4 regions of the Rhizobium sp. SRDI943 genome follow, and region 1 is predicted to be linked to each of the others. Evidence: predicted binding sites of a transcription regulator. Region 1 holds the regulator's gene; each other region holds the start of a gene.
The links. The regulator PhoB, encoded in region 1, activates phosphate uptake and scavenging genes when phosphate is short. The targets are predictions, from matches to a motif close to TGTCATNNANCTGTCAT.

Region 1 (4,410 bases):
TGGAATACGTGCCGAGAGGCAATGTGGTGGTGCCGATTTCCCGCCGCCTCGGCCTGACGGAACTGACCGAACGCACCTGCAAGTGGCCGGTCGGCGATCCGCTGAAGGACGACTTCCATTTCTGCGGCTGCGAATCCCCCGACAATTCGCCATATTGCAGCTATCACCAGAAGCTCGCCTACCAGCCGGTGAACGAACGCCGCCGGGCAGCGGCGCGGGCCAGCTGAACGGGCTGACCATCGTTAGAATGCAGAAAACGGGCCAAGTGGCCCGTTTTTTTATGCGCGGATGGAAGCGCTCATTGCGGGGATGGCTGCCCCTCACCCTAACCCTCTCCCCGTAAACGGGGCGAGGGGACGTGCCCTGCACGAGGTTGTGGGGAACGGAGAGGTCGCGGCATATCCCCTTCGCCCCGTTTACGGGGAGAAGGTGGCGGCAGCCAGATGAGGGGCAGTCCATCGCCGCGAACCGGACAGCAGCGGGACAAGCCCGAGCATGACGAAAAAGCCCTCAGGCTTCCATCGAATAACCGGCGCCGCGGACGGTGCGGATGACGTCCTGCATGTTGGAGAAATTCAGCGCCTTGCGCAGGCGGCCGACATGGACGTCGACGGTGCGCTCGTCGACATAGATATCGTGGCCCCAGACACCATCCAACAGCTGTGAGCGGGAGAAGACCCGGCCCGGCGACGACATCAGGAATTCCAGCAGGCGGAATTCGGTGGGGCCGAGGCGGACTTCGCGGGTCTTGCGATGGACGCGATGGGTCTCACGGTCAAGTTCGATGTCACCGCATTTCAGCACCGTCGACAGCACCTCGGGACGGGCGCGACGCAGCATCGCCTTGACGCGGGCAACGAGCTCGGGGGTCGAGAAGGGCTTGACGACATAGTCGTCGGCGCCCGTCGACAATCCGCGGACACGCTCGCTCTCTTCGCCGCGCGCCGTCAGCATGATGATCGGCAGACGCTCGGTCTCCGGCCGCATGCGCAGGCGCCGGCAGAGCTCGATGCCGGAGACGCCGGGCAGCATCCAATCAAGGATGAGAAGATCGGGCGTGCGCTCCTGAAGCCGCATTTCGGCTTCGTCGCCACGAAGGATGGTATCGACCTCGAAGCCTTCCGCTTCGAGATTGTAGCGAAGAAGCACGCTGAGGGCTTCTTCGTCTTCAACAACTGCAACTCTCGGGATCATGCGTGTCGGTCTCCTCGCGCATGATCCTTAAACCAGGGTGATTTAAGCAATGCATCCTGCGCAAATTTAAAAATTGGCTGCGACCTCTTTGCGCGCCCGGACGGGCGCGCACGCAAGCGGCGGGGTGTGGGCAGTTATTCGGTGACCGCGCCGACGGTGTTGGCGCTGTCGTCCTTCGGCCGATCGCCTTCCGGCTGCGCGCCTGTCGTCATGTAATAGATCGTCTCGGCGATGTTGGTGGCGTGGTCGCCGATGCGCTCGATGTTCTTGGCGCAGAAGAGAAGATGCGTGCAGCTGGTGATGTTGCGCGGATCTTCCATCATGTAGGTCAGGAGCTCGCGGAACAGCGAGGTGTACATCGCGTCGATCTCGTTGTCGCGTTCGCGGATCGCATTCGCCTTGTCGGCGGAACGATTGGTGTAGACGTCGAGCACTTCCTTGAGCTGGACGAGCGCCAGCTCGGACAGATGCTCGAGGCCGCGGGCGAGCTTGCGGGGAACGCCGGTGCTTTGGACGGCGATGACGCGCTTGGCAGTGTTCTTGCCGAGGTCGCCGACACGTTCGAGATCGGCGGCGATGCGGATCGAACCCATGATTTCGCGCAGGTCCGCGGCCATCGGCTGGCGGCGGGCGATGGTGACGATCGCCTTGTCGCCGATTTCGCGTTCGGCGTGATCGAGGATCACATCGTCGGAGATGACCTTCTGCGCCAGCGCGGTATCGCCGTTGACGAGCGCCCGCACGGCTTCGGCGACCATCTGCTCGGCCAGGCCGCCCATTTCGGAAATCCGCCTGGACAGGAACTTCAGATCATCATCATAGGCAGAATAAATATGTGTCGATGCCATGGGGCTTTATCCTCGAATAACGGAAAGGCTTGGTGACGCCAAAATCAGCCGAAGCGACCCATGATGTAGTCCTGGGTGCGCGGATCGTCGGGATTGGTGAACATCTTGTCGGTGTCGTTCTCCTCGACGAGATTGCCGAGGTGGAACATGGCGGTGCGCTGCGAAACACGCGCGGCCTGCTGCATGGAGTGGGTGACGATGACGATCGTGTAGTTCTCGCGCAGCTCGTGGATCAGCTCCTCGACCTTGGCGGTGGCGATCGGGTCGAGCGCCGAGCAGGGCTCGTCCATCAGGATCACTTCCGGGCTGACGGCGACGGCACGGGCAATGCAGAGGCGCTGCTGCTGACCGCCCGACAGGCCGGTGCCGGACTCGTGCACGCGGTCCTTGACCTCGTTCCAGAGGCCGGCGCGCTGCAGGCTGGTCTCGACGATTTGGTCGAGATCGGCCTTCGACTTGGCGAGGCCATGGATGCGCGGGCCGTAGGAGACGTTTTCATAGATCGTCTTCGGGAACGGGTTCGGCTTCTGGAAGACCATGCCGACGCGGGCGCGAAGTTCGACGACGTCGATATCGGGATCATAGATATCGTCGGTGTCGAGCGTGATCTTGCCGGTGACGCGGCAGCCGTCGATCGTGTCGTTCATGCGGTTGAGGCTGCGCAGGAAGGTCGACTTGCCGCAGCCGGACGGGCCGATCAGGGCGGTTACGGTGTTTTCGCGGATGTTCAGGTTCACATCGAATAGCGCGCGCTTTTCGCCGTAGTAAACCGAGACATCCTTTCCGATCATCTTATACGGGACGTTGCTCATCTTGTGATCCAGCGCCTTTTCAACTGCAGCTTCCGTCAACATGTTCATGATCTTGTAACTCCGTTTACCAGCGGCGCTCGAAGCGACGACGCAAGAGGATGGCGCCCATGTTCATGACGATCAGGAACAGGAGCAGGACGATGATGGCACCCGAAGTACGCTCAACGAAGGCACGTTCGGCCTCGTTGGCCCACATATAGACCTGTACGGGCAGAGCCGTCGAGGGATCGAGCGGTGTCGTCGGCGCGTTGGCGACGAAGGCGACCATGCCGATCAGAAGCAGCGGCGCGGTTTCGCCGAGCGCATGCGCCAGGCCGATGATCGTGCCGGTGAGGATGCCGGGCATGGCGAGCGGCAGCACATGGTGGAACACCATCTGCATCTTCGAAGCGCCGAGGCCGAGGGCTGCGGCACGGATCGACGGCGGCACGGCGCGAAGGGCGGCGCGCGTCGCGATGATGATCGTCGGCAGGGTCATCAGCGTCAGCACCAGGCCACCGACCAGCGAGGCCGAGCGCGGCAGGCCGATGAAGTTGATGAAGACGGACAGACCAAGCAGGCCGTAGACGATCGAAGGGACCGCGGCGAGGTTGTTGATGTTGACCTCGATCAGGTCCGTCAGCTTGTTCTTCGGCGCGAACTCCTCGAGATAGATCGAGGCGGCAACGCCGATCGGCAGAGCGAGCACGAGGACGATCAGCATCAGGTAGAGCGAGCCGATGAGGGCGACGCCGAGGCCTGCGGCCTCCGGACGGCTGGAGTTGCCGTTGACGAAGAGGCCGGTGTTGAACTGCTTGTGGAGAGCGCCGCTCGCCTTCAGCTCGTTCATCCAGCCGACCTGCTTATCGTTGACCTTGCGGTTCTTCTCATCGACCGAGAGATCGATCTGGCCCTTATTGGCGCTGTCGACATTGGCGTCGGCGAGCACCGTGACATTGACCGTCTTGCCGATGATCGACGGATCGGCAACGACCATGTCGCGCAGCTGGACCGGCGCACCCTTGGAGAGCATGGCGGATGCATCGCGCACGTCGGGACGGCTTGCGGCATTGACGTTCAGCTGCTTGACGATCGCGTCGCGCAGCAGAACCGGGTAGTTGGCGGCGATCAGCACCGAAGGGTCGGTCGCACGCTTGTTGTTCGGGTCGATCGTCTTCTCGGAGAATTCGATCGGCAGGGTGATCGCCGTCTGCTGGAAGGCGGTGTAGCCCTTGCCGATCACCGTCCACAGCAGGATGAACAGGAAGACGAGACCGAAGGTGATGGCGGCGATGCCATAGGCCTGGAACCGGCGCTCGGCGGCGTAGCGGCGCTTGATGCCGATATCGCGGCGCACTGGCGCCTTGGAAACGGTGACGCCTGATGTGGGAGAAACAATATCCGTCATTCGTACTGCTCCCGGTATTTGCGCACGATGTAGAGCGCATAGATATTGAGGCAAAGCGTGATGCAGAACAGGGTGATGCCAAGGGCAAAGGCAACCAGCGTCTGCGGCGAGGTGAACTCAAGGTCGCCGGTCAGCTGGTTGACGATCTTGACGGTCACCGTCGTCATCG
Region 2 (4,410 bases), 1.4 Mb from region 1:
TACTTGGCGTCATTATGTTATAAAAACATAACATGTCAAGCGAATCAACCGACGACCCAGTCTTCAAGGCGCTGGCGCATCATCGCCGCCGCGAAATCCTCGATCTGCTCAAGGATGGCCCCCGAACCACAGGGACCCTTTGCGAGATGTTTCCGGAGATGGATCGCTGTACGGTGATGCTGCATCTGAAGGTACTGGAAGAGGCCGATCTGGTCATCGCCAGGAAGGAAGGCCGCGAGCGCTGGAACCATCTGAACAGCCTGCCGATCAAGCACATCTATGACCGCTGGATCAGCGCCTATGCCGGCCATGCGCTCTCTATCCTCGACCGGCTGAAAGGCGACCTGGAAGGTCAGCCCGAATAATGACCCGGCGTCAAACCGCCTTGCCGCCCGCCCCGCCGAAGCCCTATGCTGCAAAAAACGACACGGGATCAGACGGATGACGATATCCGGAGCCGGCATACGCCGCATGCGGCTGCTGCGGAGCATGAAGCAGGAACATCTCGCCGAACTCCTCGGCGTCAACCAGGCGACGATCTCACGCTGGGAGCGCGATAAGCTCGCCCTTTCGCCCGAACAGGCTATCAAGCTGGAACGGATTTTCGCCTCGCCGCCACATGCAGCAGTCGATGCGGCGCTGAAGCGGCTGGTCGAGGATTCCGTCCGGCCGGTGCATCTGATCTGCGACCGCACCCACCGGCTGCTCGCCACCTCTCGCCCGCGGCACGCGGAGTGGCGGGCGCCGCTCGGCGCCTTTCTCGGCCGCTCTCTATTCTCCTACGCCTCCGCCGAGATCGCCGCCGCCGAGCAGTCGCTGGAGGAGCGCGGCTGGCATGCGGGCAGGCTCTCGTCGCTGACGCTTGATACCGGCGCCAACGGCAATGTGCTGCTGCCGATCGCCGCCGGCCGCATGACCTGGGAAAGGATCATGCTTTCCGATGGCAGCGCCGGCCGCCTCGTCACGACCATCGGCTGAGCCTCAAGCTTTCCTGCACGCCCATGCATAATTTATGCGTTGCCTGAAAACCTTAGTCTTTATAGCGTCCGCCGCCGAACGGTCAGGAGACGATGTGATGACGATACTGGTGACGGGAAGTGCCGGCCATCTCGGCGAGGCGCTGATGCAGACCTTGAGGGCGGAAAGCCGCTGGGTGCGCGGCATCGATATCAAGCCCTCGGCTTTTACCGACATGGTCGGCTCGATCAGTGATCGCGCCTTCGTCCGCCAGGCGATGTCGGGCATCAGCCACGTCATCCATGCCGCGACGTTGCACAAACCGCATGTGGCGACCCACGGCAATTATGATTCCTCGACACCAATATCGCCGGCACTCTGCACCTGCTCGAAGAGGCGACCACCGCAGGCGTCGCAAGCTTCGTCTTCACCAGCACCACCAGCACCTTCGGTGCGGCATTGACGCCGGCTGCCGGCGAACCGGCGGCATGGGTGACCGAGGACGTGCTTCCCGTCGCGAAAAACATCTACGGCGTGACGAAACTCGCCGCCGAACGTCTGTGCGAACTCTTCGCCCGCAAATCCGGCCTGCCGGTCGCCATTCTCAGGACTTCGCGTTTCTTTCCCGAAAATGACGACGATCCTGACATTCGCAACGGCTATTCGGCAGAGAATGCCCAGGCCAACGAGCTTCTTCACCGCCGCGTCGATATCAGCGACGTGGTCAGCGCCCATCTGCTGGCGCTCGAAAAGGCGCCGGCAATCGGCTTTGGCCGCTACATCATCTCCGCCACGACGCCGTTTTCGGCAAGTGATCTCGCCGCGATCCGGCGCGACGCGCCTCACGTCGTCGAACGACTGTTCCCGGGTGCAGGCGCCCTTTACGCATCACGCGGCTGGAAGATGTTTCCTTCGCTCGACCGTGTCTATGTCAACGAACGCGCAAGGCGGGAACTCGGCTGGCATCCGCGATATGATTTCCGTTTCGTGCTCGATTGCCTGCGCGACAACAGGGAGTGGCGAAGCCCTTTGGCGCTGAATGTCGGCTCCAAGGGCTACCACGATGAGGTCTTCGCCGAAGGGCCTTACCCGGTCGGATAGAGCAGCAGCTGGAATGCGGACACGCGAAAGCCCGACTTCCTCTCCAGCATGACGCTTTCGCTGAGAAGTGTCATCCAGATATCACGATCCCGTCATAGACCGTCTGCCGGGGATATGGGGCGACGAAATCCAGGGCGTGTTGTGCCATCGGGAAATCGAATCCAGGCCGGGGTGTCATTTGAAGCGGTGTCCAGCCTGCGGGCGGAAGCCGTTTCGAGAGCGCTTTTGACCGAGAGGGTATTTCCATGGAGAATGTCAGACCATACGCATCGCGGCTGTTCGCCGCGGTTCTCGCGGCATCCGCCGCCGTGCCAGTCGTCGCAATGGCCGAGAATTCCGCCACCGTCGGCGGCCTCACCTTCGTCAACAAGGGCTTGGTGGGCATCGGCCGCATTCCGGCCAACCAGCGTGACAAATTCGGCGAGACCTTCGGTTCCGGCTCGGGCATGGCGATCGATCCCGCCGCCTGGAGCCGCGACGGCGCCGGCTACAAGGGCACGCTCTACCTGTTGCCCGACCGCGGTTACAACGCCGTCGGCACCGTTGATTACCGGCCACGTCTGAACACCATCTCGATCGGCCTGACGCCGACCGCTCCGGGTGCGGCACCCGAGGTCGGCAAGGAACAGTCGGGCGTCGACGCAAGGCTCGTCGATTCCACACTCTTCGTCGACGACAGGGGCGGCGACATGACCGGTCTCGACCCGGAATCCGGCGTCCGCCCCGCTGCCGGTAGTTTTCCCGCGCTGCCGCAGGCGACGAACGGCAAGATCGCGCTCGACAATGAAGCCATCATCCGCATGGCCGACGGCAGCATGTTCGTCAGCGACGAATACGGGCCTTATATCTATCACTTCGCCGCTGACGGACACCTGCTCTCCGCCACCCAGCCGCCGAAGGCGCTTTTGCCGATGCGCAAGGGCGCGTTGAGCTTTGCCTCCAACAATCCCGGCTCCGGCGCCTCCGCTCCGGACCCGAAAGATCCGGAGACCGGCCGCCAGAACAACCAGGGTCTCGAAGGCATGGCGATGACGCCTGATGGCAAGTTCATCATCGCTGTGCTGCAATCGGCCGCCCGCCAGGACGGCGGCGATTCCGGCTCGACCCGCCAGAATACCCGCGCCATGATCTATGACGCCGCCGATCCCGATCACTTGAAACTGGTGCACGAATATGTCGTGCCGCTGCCGGTCTTCAAGGACGCCAAGGACAAGACGACGATCGCCGCCGAGAGCGAAATCGTCGCCCTGTCCGACAAGACCTTCCTGATGCTCGCCCGCGACAGCGGCAACGGCCAGGGCCTGAAGGGCGACACCTCGCTCTACCGCAAGGTCGACATCGTCGACATTTCCGCCGCGACCGACATCGCCGGCAGCGATTTCGATGACGGCAAGCCGATCGCGCCGAAGGGCGTCATCGATCCCTCGCTGACGCCGGCGACGCTGACACCCTTCATCGACCTCAACGACAAGACCGATCTCACCCGCTTCGGCCTGCACAACGGCGCGCCGAACGACAAGAACAATCTGTCGGAAAAGTGGGAAGCCATGGGTCTGGCGAGCGTTCTCGACCCGAACCTGCCGGACGACTACTTCCTGTTCGTCGCCAATGACAACGACTTCTTGACGCAGGATGGTTTCCAGGTGGGTGCCGCCTACAAGGCGGACGGCGGTGCCGACGTCGACACCATGTTCCAGGTCTTCCAGGTCACCCTTCCAGGTCTGACGAAGTAACGGACGCGCTGAAGAAGGGCGAACGGGCAACCCGCGTTCGCCCGCCATATCCGGCGTCTTCGCTGAAAATGGAAGGAAAGGGTGCGATCCACGACCACCGATGGATGTTTACGATCCTGGGTGCCTACAAACGTAGGTGGGCGCCGTGTGTCCAGGCCCACGGGCCTGGCCAGGGACAGCTCCCTTTGGATCGAGTATGGCCCCAGGGATTGTGGTTCCTGTCGAGAGGCGCAGACCGCATGGCGATATATAAGGTTGTTTGCGCTGCCGCGCCAGTGGCGACGGAAGGCCGCCCCTATTTAATTAGAGCCTTTCCTCGTCAGATTGAAGCATTCTGCCGGAGCAGGTTTTCGTCAGGGCAGAGGCGATTGGCGAAGGGCATACCTCTTGGTACGTCCGAGCCGATCGCCTCTGATCCTGGCGCAAAGATGCCCGGCCCTTCGGGTTGGCTGAAACGGGCCGGCTGATCGACCGGCCGGCTTGGCCGTAGAGCCGGGCTACGACACGCGCCGGCCGGTCGACCATCCGACTCCGTTTGAGCCAACAGAATGCTTCAATCTGACCAGGAAAGGCTCTAGGATCAATTGAGTTCCGGGGCGGACCGGCCGTTCAGCTTGTC
Region 3 (4,410 bases), 1.0 Mb from region 1:
CCTACACGTCAGGCGTCATCTGCGCCAAGGTCGCCCGTTATGCTGAGCGGCTCTACCATCCCGACCGCCTGATGCATCCGTTGCGCCGCGCCGGCGCCAAGGGGGCAGGGCAGTGGCAGCAGATTTCTTGGGACGATGCGCTGGATGAGATCGCCGAAGCCTTTGTGAAAGCCGAGGCAAGGGACGGCAGCGAGGCGGTCTGGCCCTATTTCTACGCCGGTACGATGGGCTGGGTGCAGCGCGATTCCATCGATCGCCTCCGTCATGCCAAGCGTTACTCCGGTTTCTTCTCTTCGATCTGCACCAACCCGGCCTGGACCGGCTTCACCATGGCGACCGGCACGCTGCGCGGTCCCGATCCACGCGAGATGGGCCGCACCGATTGCGTCGTCATCTGGGGCACCAACGCGGTGTCGACGCAGGTCAATGTGATGACCCACGCCATCAAGTCGCGCAAGGAGCGCGGCGCGAAGATCGTCGTCATCGACATCTACGACAATCCGACGATGAAGCAGGCCGACATGGCGCTGATCGTCAGGCCGGGTACCGACGCCGCGCTCGCCTGCGCCGTCATGCACATCGCCTTCCGCGACGGTTACGCCGACCGCGATTACATGGCGAGATACGCCGATGATCCCGCCGGTCTCGAAGCGCATCTGAAAACCAAGACGCCGCAATGGGCCGCTGCTATCACCGGCCTTTCGGTCGAGGAGATCGAAGCCTTCGCCAGCCTCGTCGGCACGACGAAGAAGACCTTCTTCCGCCTGGGTTACGGCTTCACCCGCCAGCGCAACGGCGCGGTCGCCATGCATGCGGCCGCCTCGGTCGCCACCGTTCTCGGCTCCTGGCAATATGAGGGCGGCGGCGCCTTCCATTCGAACAGCGATATCTTCCGCATGAACAGCGCCGAACTGACCGGCCGGTCGATGAAGGATGCCGATATCCGCATGCTCGACCAGTCGCAGATCGGCCGCGTGCTGACCGGCGATGCCGTGGCGCTGCGCCATCGCGGCCCGGTGACGGCTATGCTGATCCAGAACACCAATCCCGCCAACATCGCCCCCGAGCAGCGCCTCGTCAGACGTGGCTTTGCCCGTGAGGACCTCTTCGTTGCCGTCCACGAGCAGTTCCTGACCGAAACGGCCGAGATCGCCAATATCGTCATTCCGGCAACGATGTTCGTCGAACATGACGACATCTACCGGGCCGGCGGCCAGAACCATATCCTGCTGGGGCCGAAGCTGGTCGAGCCACCGCCCACCGTGCGCACCAATCTCTTCGTCATCGAGGAACTGGCCAAACGCCTCGGCGTCGCCGATCGCCCAGGCTTCGGCTTTACCGCCCGCGAGATGGTCGACCGCATCCTCGAATCGAGCGGCCTGCCGGATTACGATCATTTCCTCGAACACAAATGGTTCGATCGCCAGCCCGCTTTCGAGGAAGCGCATTATCTGAACGGCTTTGCCCATCCGGACGGCAAGTTCCACTTTCGCCCGGACTGGATCAATCAGCCGGCGCCGAACAAACCGCCGGCGGCAATCGGCGCGCTCGGTCCGCACGCAGCGCTTCCAGACTTCCCCGATCAGGTCGATGTCATCGAAGTCGCCGATCCCGAGCATCCCTTCCGCCTCGCCACGTCGCCGGCGCGCAACTTCCTGAATTCGAGCTTTTCGGAAACCAAGACCTCCCGGCAGAAAGAAGGCCGCCCTGAAGTGATGATCAATCCGGCCGACGCCGAAGCCAACGGCATCACCCATGGCGATCTCGTCCGCATCGGTAACAGCCGCGGCGATCTGCGCATCCACGCCCGCATCACCACTGAAGTGAAATCAGGCGTGCTGATTGCCGAGGGCCTTTGGCCGAACAAGGCGCATGTCGACGGCGAGGGCATCAACGTCTTGACCGGCGCCGACCCCGTCGCGCCTTATGGCGGTGCGGCCGTGCACGACAACAAGGTCTGGCTTCGCAGGGACGCAGCATGATGCAGCCGAAATCCCGGGTGAAAATCGCCGGCGAGGAAACCCTGTCGAATGGGTGGACGCGGCTGAGCAGCTATCTGCTCGACTATATCGACCGCAAGGGCGCAACCCATCGGTTGAAGCGGGAAGTCTACCACCGCACGCCCGCCGCCTGCATTCTGCTTTATGATCCCAGGCGCGACCTCGTCGTTCTCGTCCGCCAATTCCGCCTCGCCGTTCATCTCAACGGCGATCCCAGCTGGATAATCGAGGTGCCGGCCGGCCTTCTCGACGATGACCATCCCGAAACGGCGATCCGTCGCGAGGCGATGGAGGAGACCGGCTATCGCCTGCGCGAGGCGCGCTTCCTGTTCAAATCCTACACCTCACCGGGTGCCGTCACCGAAGTGGTCCACTTCTTCGCAGCCCTCGTCGACATCGCCGACCGCGTGGCCGAAGGCGGCGGCATGGACGAGGAGCACGAGGATATCGAAGTCCTCGAGATTCCGCTCGACGAGGCGGCGACGATGATCGAAACCGGCGAGATCTTCGACGTCAAGACGATCGTGCTTCTGCAATGGGCCCTGTTGAACAGGGCAAAGCTGACAGCGTGAATCTGCGGAGCGAGCGCATCGGGTCATTTCCAAAGCGCAAGTTTCCGCTTTAAGATGATACGGCGCGAAATTTCATACGACTGTCACGTAGCAGTTCTATGCGCTGCGGTTTGTCAATCATCGGATGCGGTCAGGAGAAAGCCCATGTGGCTCAGCAATTTCACCCTCGTTCTCCCAAACGAGGTGGTGAGTGAAGGTTCCGTGCGTGTTGAGGGTGGCGTCATCGCCGAGATCCGGCCGGAGCCGGTCGCCGGTGCTGCCATCGATGGCGGCAGGCGGCTGCTGATGCCGGGATTCGTCGATCTCCACGGCGACATGATCGAGCGCGAGATCGCCCCGCGGCCGAACGCGACGATGCCGATCGATTTCGGCATCCACGAACTCGACAAGAAGCTTGCCGCCGCCGGTGTCACCACGGCGTTTGCCGCCGTCTCTTTTGCGACCGAAAGCGTCTACGGCCACGTCCGCTCGCTGCAGACGACATCGGCGGTGATCGAAGGCATCAACCGCCTGCGTGATGATCTGCTGATCGACCACCGCGTCCACGCCCGTTACGAGATCACCAATGTCGGTGCAGCGCCTGCACTCGAACGCCTGCTGAATGCCGATCAGATCGACATGGTCTCGCTTACCGACCATACGCCGGGTCAGGGCCAGTACAACAACCTGCAAAGCTACATCCTTAGCATCTCCGAGCGCCGCGCCATCTCCGAGGAAATGGCGGCGGAGATCGTCGCCAAGCGCATTGCCATGCGCAACAATGCTGACATCGAGGCCAAGCTGAAGGAGATCGTCGCGCTGTCGCTGAAGCACAAGCTGTCGCTTGCCTCGCATGACGATGACAGCGTCGAAAAAGTCGCCGAGATGCACGATCTTGGCGTCACAATCAGCGAGTTTCCGGTCACCGCGCCTGCGGCCGAAGAGGCGCGCCGCCGCGGCCTCTGGACGCTGATGGGCGCGCCGAACGCGCTGCGCGGCCAGTCGATGTCGGGCAATCTCAGCGCGCTCGATGCCGCAAGGGCCGGCCTGCTGAGCGTCATCGCCGCCGATTATCATCCAGCTGCCTTCGTGCCTGGCATTTTCAAGCTTGCCGACATGGTGGACGGCGGCATGCCGGCAGCCGTTGCCATGGCGACCGGCAATGCGGCCCGTTCCGCCGGCCTGTCGGATCGCGGCGAGATCGCCATCGGCCAGCGCGCCGATCTGGTCGTGGTCGAGCCGGGTGATATCAATCGCATCCGCGCCACCTTCCGCGCCGGCCGCTTCGTCTACAGCGACGGCACGCTGCATCCGTTAAGGGCGCTGGCGGCTTAAGCGCGGTCGCCGATCAGCGAAATAAGCTGGGTCTTGGGTGCGGCGGTCGAAGCCTCCGCGCCGACGGCCTTGCCGCCTTCCATCGTCACACGGCCTTCGGCAAAGAGCCGCAGCGCTTGCGGGTAAATCTGGTGTTCGATGGTGAGCACACGCGCGGCAAGGCTTTCGGCCGTGTCACCGGAAAAAACAGGTACGGCCGCCTGGCCGATCACCGGCCCCTCATCCATGCCTTCGGTGACGAAATGAACCGTGCAGCCGGCGATCCGCATGCCGGCGTCGATCGCCCGCTGATGCGTATGCAGGCCCGGAAATAAGGGCAGCAGGGAAGGGTGGATGTTGAGCATCCGGCCTTCATAACGCTGGATGAACGTCGCCGTCAGCAGCCGCATATAGCCTGCCAGGCAAAGAATATCGGGTTTAAGCTCGTCGAGCGCCGAAAAGATCGCCGCCTCATGCGCGTCCTTGCTGGCGTAGTCCTTGCGGGGAAAAGCGAATGTGGCAATGCCTTCGGCGGCGGCCTTGGC
Region 4 (4,410 bases), 130 kb from region 1:
CGGCACGGTTATCTCCACCGCGACGCCCAGCGGCTGATCCATAACGACCGCAACCACTTCGCCGCCACCATGGTGGCGCTCGGCGATGCCGACGGCATGGTGACGGGCATTACCCGAAACTATTCGACGGCGCTCGAAGATGTGCGCCGCTGCATCGACGAGAAGCCGGGCCACCGCGTCATCGGCGTGTCGCTGGCGCTCTGCCGCGGCCGCACGGTCTTCGTTGCCGATACGGCGGTGCACGACATGCCGACGGCCGAAGAGCTTGCCGATATCGCCGAAGAGGCCGCGGGTCTCGCGCGGCGCATGGGTTATCCGCCGCGTGTCGCCTTGCTGGCTTATTCCACCTTCGGCCATCCCTCGGGCGAACGCTCCGAGCGGGTGCGCGAGGCGGTGAAGATCCTCGACAAGCGCCGCGTCGATTTCGAATATGACGGCGAGATGGCGGCCGATGTCGCCCTGAACCGCAAGGTGATGGAGCAATATCCCTTTTGCCGCCTCTCCGGCCCGGCCAACGTCCTCGTCATGCCGGCCTTCCACTCGGCCTCGATCTCGACCAAGATGCTGCAGGAGCTCGGCGGCTCCACGGTGATCGGCCCGATCCTCGTCGGCCTCGACAAGCCGGTGCAAATCACCTCGATGGGCGCCAAGGACAGCGACATCGTCAACATGGCGGCGATCGCCGCCTACGGGGCGGGTTCGTAAACTCCTCCGGCCCACATTATGAGACGGCATTCCGTGCCCGGCCGACTGCCCGTCGGCCGGGCATAAGTTTTCGTGCGCCGTCGCGATGAAGGCTGCTCTTCCGATAAGTCATACTTTTGATACAATAGGCCTATAGGGCGGCATAAATTTGCCCGCAGGGACATTGAAAAAACTGCGGGCAATCGATGCGGTTTCGCAGCTCAGTTGTTTAATATCAGCCGGTTGGTTCCCCATGCCAGAAAATGCATCCGCCAATTTCACCCCCCGATTTCAGGGGGCAACTTTCGACGATATGGTCGGGGCTCTGACCAAGGGGTTTGGTTCGTTCGACGCATGGCGCGATGGTCGAGACAAACCGCTCGACTGGAAGGTCGGGTTTTGGGGTGATGAAAGCTTGTCGCTGGTCAGCAACCAGGATTCCGGCGGCTGGGGTGCAAGAACGGCCCATGGAACGCCGGAAACTCTGGCAATCATCGTTCCACGCACTGGTGCTCTCGATGTAACGCTTGGTCGGTCTGTGATCGAAGGGACACCTGGGCGGCTGCTGTTGGCGAACAATCTTGAGCCGGAACGGATTTCCGTGCGAGCAGCGCCGCACCGGTCAGACACACTGAGTCTGAGCTGGACAATCATCGCTCAGACCGTTGCCTCCGTATTGGAGACCCCCCTGATCGGGGCAATGGACTTGGCACCGGTCATTGATCTTTCCACGGCGGCGGGCCGGTTGATCGGCAGTCTCGCCCAAACGATCATCATCGGCATGCGCAACAACGGGCCGCTCCTTGCCTCGCCAATCGCCATGTTGAACCTGACCCAGGCGTTTGCCGATCTGCTGGTGCGCTCGGTTCCTCATCGGCTCTCGCATCTTCTCGACAGGAAAATCCATCTGATCGCACCCCGGCATGTCCGTCGGGCAATTGAATTCATGCATGCAAACATCGCACAGCCGTTGACGATGCAGAGTGTCGCGGAGGCGGCAGGCATTTCCATTCGCGCTCTTGAAAGCGGTTTTCGTGCCTTCAAGGGAACCACACCGGCTGCCTACCTCAGGACGATCCGCTTGCAAGCGGTACGGGAGGATCTGCGCGATCCTTCAAACCGGCAGCCGTTGCGGGACATCTGCTTGAAGTGGGGATTCTTTCACTTTGGCCGCTTTGCGGCAACCTATCGGGCGGCGTATGGAGAGAACCCGTCGGACACCAGAAGGCGATCCGATCACTAGAGCCTTTCCGGGTTAGATTGAAGCATTCTGTTGGCTCAAACGGAGTCGGATGGTCGACCGGCCGGCGCGCGTCGTAGCCCAGCTCTACGGCCAAGCCGGCCGGTCGATCAGCCGGCCCGTTTCAGCCAACCCGAAGGGCCGGGCATCTTTCCGCCAGGATCAGAGGGCACGCCATCGGAGAGGCTGGAATTGGCTTTTCACAGGCAGATGATCGTCTGCGCAAATTAAATTAGCTCGCGAAGCGGCCGGCATCGGCGCCGTAATAATTCAGGTAACGGTCCGAGATGCTGGAGATCGGCAGCACGATCAGCACGTCGGTCGTGTTGAAGGCATGATCGATGACCGCGCTGGAGCCGACCATCGCGCCGAGGCGGAGATAGCCCTTGATCAGCGGCGGCAGAGCCATCAGCGCCCGCTTCGGGTTGATGGCTTCGACCGGCATCAGGTCCATGTTGCGGGCCAGATGCGGCAGCGCCCCGATGGCCCATTCGTTCTTCGCCAGCACATTGTGGTAGAGGAAGGACAGTGCCAGCGCGTGGCTTTCGAGATAGACGCCGGGGAACGAGGCGCAGCCGAACATGGCGCTGACGCCGTGTTTCAGCGCATAGGCCCAGTTGCCCTGCCACAGGAGCTCGACGGTGCGCTTGGTGCGGTATTCCGGCAGCACGCAGGAGCGGCCGAGTTCCATGAAGCGCTTGTCCGGGTGTTTGGCGATGAGGCCCTCGATTTCGAATTCGGAAGCCGAGTAAAAACCGCCATTGGCGATGGCGACATCTTGACGCAACAGCCTGTAGGTGCCGACGATCTGGTCTTCCGGGTCGCCCTCGATCGAGCGGTCGAGAACCAGAAGATGGTCGCAGACAGCGTCATAGGCGTCGACGTCGCGCTGTCGGCGCATCGCATCCAGCGGCAGCTGCGCCTTCATTTCGTCGACGAAGACGCGGTAGCGCACGGCCTGGGCGGCATCGATCTCGCGTGCCGTGCGGGCAAGGCGGGTCTCCAGATTGCCGATGCGGCCGAGGATATCGCCGTCCTTCTGCACAGCCGTCGAGGGCGGTGCAGCCTCCGCGGTGGTGTCACGATTCAGGATGTCGATGGCGGACATGACGATTCTCCCGTTGCCGGCTTATCGACGCCATAAAACACTTCTCTACGACAGGAAAGTGACATTTTGAATTTCCAGGCGCAAGAAACATGCCGGTTCCCGAGGCGCTCACCGCGCCTCTGCCCGGCGGGCGGAAAGGGCGGCAACCGCCTGAACTTCGGTCAGCAGCCGCACCGGATCGACCGGCTTTACCATGACGCGGTTGGCGCCGTTGAGCAAGACCTGGCGGCGCGATTCGTCGCTCTTGTCGGCCGTCAGCACGATCACCGGCACCGAGGCGAGATCGAGCCGCCGCTCGTGGCCGCGCAGGCGTCCGAGCATGTCGATGCCGTTGCCGCCAGGCATCGAGAGGTCGCTGATGATGATATCGGGCCGGGCATTGGCCTCGCAGAGCGCGTAGTCGAGCAGGGTCTCGAAATCCTCGACATGGCGCACCTTATGCCCGCCCTTTTCCAGGACGACGCGCACCAGCATGGCATTGATCGGATCGTCCTCGCCGAGCAGGATGCTGAGCCCGCTGGCGGCAACCAGCGTCTCCGCCACCGAAAGGCCGAAGCCCGGCTGGTTGTCGTTCAGCGCGTCGCGCTTCTCCATGCCGCGCATGCGCCCGCGCAGCACGTCGATCAGCGACTGTTCGCGCAGCGGCCGGATTAGCCAGGCATCGAAGAGGTCGAGCGGATGGGCGCTGCGCTCTTCCGGATTGACGAGCAGGACCTTGCGCAGGCCAAGGGCGGCGATTTCGGCGCGATCGGCAAGATGGGCGGAAAATTCCGCCGACATGCGATGGTCGATGATGATATCGGTCGGCCTCCGCCCGCTCTTTGCCAGCTCGAGCAGCGTTGCCCGCGCCGTCTCGCCGTCGCCGACAAGATGGCAGAGGCCGCCGAGCGTGGTGATCGTTTCGGCGATGGCGGTGCGCGCCGCACCTGCCGGCGCCAGCAGCACGACGCTGTTGCCTGAAAGCAGCGTGTTTCGCCGGTCGGGGCGCTCGCTGTCGATATCGACAGGGAAGCGGATGGTGAATTCGCTGCCTCGGCCCTTTTCGCTGGCAACCGTCAGCGCGCCGTTGAATTCGCGCATGATGCGGGCGGAGATGGCAAGGCCGAGGCCGGTCCCGCTGCTCTTGTCGACAACGCTCCCGCCCTGCTCGAACTCGCCGAAGACGCGCGCCTGCTCCTCCGTCGTCATGCCGGGACCGCTATCGGTCACGGTGATCGAGAGGTCGTCGTCGTCGAGCGACACGCGGATGAAGACGCCGCCAACCTGGGTGAACTTCACGGCATTGCCGATGACGTTGAACAGAACCTGGCGCAGCCGCGCCGGGTCGAAGCTCATATTTTCGGGCACGTCGGAGGACACGGTGGCGCCGATCTCGATA

Region 2: the regulator PhoB is predicted to act here: its motif matches at 2,127-2,143, upstream of AC245Y_RS18290 (esterase-like activity of phytase family protein).
Region 3: the regulator PhoB is predicted to act here: its motif matches at 2,643-2,659, upstream of AC245Y_RS06270 (alpha-D-ribose 1-methylphosphonate 5-triphosphate diphosphatase).
Region 4: the regulator PhoB is predicted to act here: its motif matches at 3,080-3,096, upstream of olsB (l-ornithine N(alpha)-acyltransferase).

The regions. Positions count from the first base shown of each region.
Region 1 covers NZ_CM172787.1:179,553-183,962, reverse strand. Annotated here, with positions in the region: gene AC245Y_RS00935 (GcrA family cell cycle regulator) at 1-227, shown strand, start outside; gene phoB (phosphate regulon transcriptional regulator PhoB) at 511-1,194, opposite strand; gene phoU (phosphate signaling complex protein PhoU) at 1,329-2,042, opposite strand; gene pstB (phosphate ABC transporter ATP-binding protein PstB) at 2,087-2,902, opposite strand; gene pstA (phosphate ABC transporter permease PstA) at 2,919-4,241, opposite strand; gene pstC (phosphate ABC transporter permease subunit PstC) at 4,238-4,410, opposite strand, start outside.
Region 2 covers NZ_CM172787.1:3,594,786-3,599,195, forward strand. Annotated here, with positions in the region: gene AC245Y_RS18275 (ArsR/SmtB family transcription factor) at 33-365, shown strand; gene AC245Y_RS18280 (helix-turn-helix transcriptional regulator) at 442-978, shown strand; partial or broken gene AC245Y_RS18285 (NAD-dependent epimerase/dehydratase family protein) at 1,076-2,058, shown strand; gene AC245Y_RS18290 (esterase-like activity of phytase family protein) at 2,304-3,791, shown strand; RNA gene ssrS (6S RNA) at 3,873-4,031, opposite strand; gene AC245Y_RS18300 (cell division protein ZapA) at 4,372-4,410, opposite strand, start outside.
Region 3 covers NZ_CM172787.1:1,228,802-1,233,211, forward strand. Annotated here, with positions in the region: gene AC245Y_RS06260 (molybdopterin-containing oxidoreductase family protein) at 1-1,982, shown strand, start outside; gene AC245Y_RS06265 (NUDIX domain-containing protein) at 1,979-2,572, shown strand; gene AC245Y_RS06270 (alpha-D-ribose 1-methylphosphonate 5-triphosphate diphosphatase) at 2,717-3,886, shown strand; gene purN (phosphoribosylglycinamide formyltransferase) at 3,883-4,410, opposite strand, start outside.
Region 4 covers NZ_CM172787.1:47,940-52,349, forward strand. Annotated here, with positions in the region: gene AC245Y_RS00240 (NADP-dependent malic enzyme) at 1-705, shown strand, start outside; gene AC245Y_RS00245 (helix-turn-helix transcriptional regulator) at 938-1,927, shown strand; gene olsB (l-ornithine N(alpha)-acyltransferase) at 2,157-3,032, opposite strand; gene AC245Y_RS00255 (PAS domain-containing hybrid sensor histidine kinase/response regulator) at 3,141-4,410, opposite strand, start outside.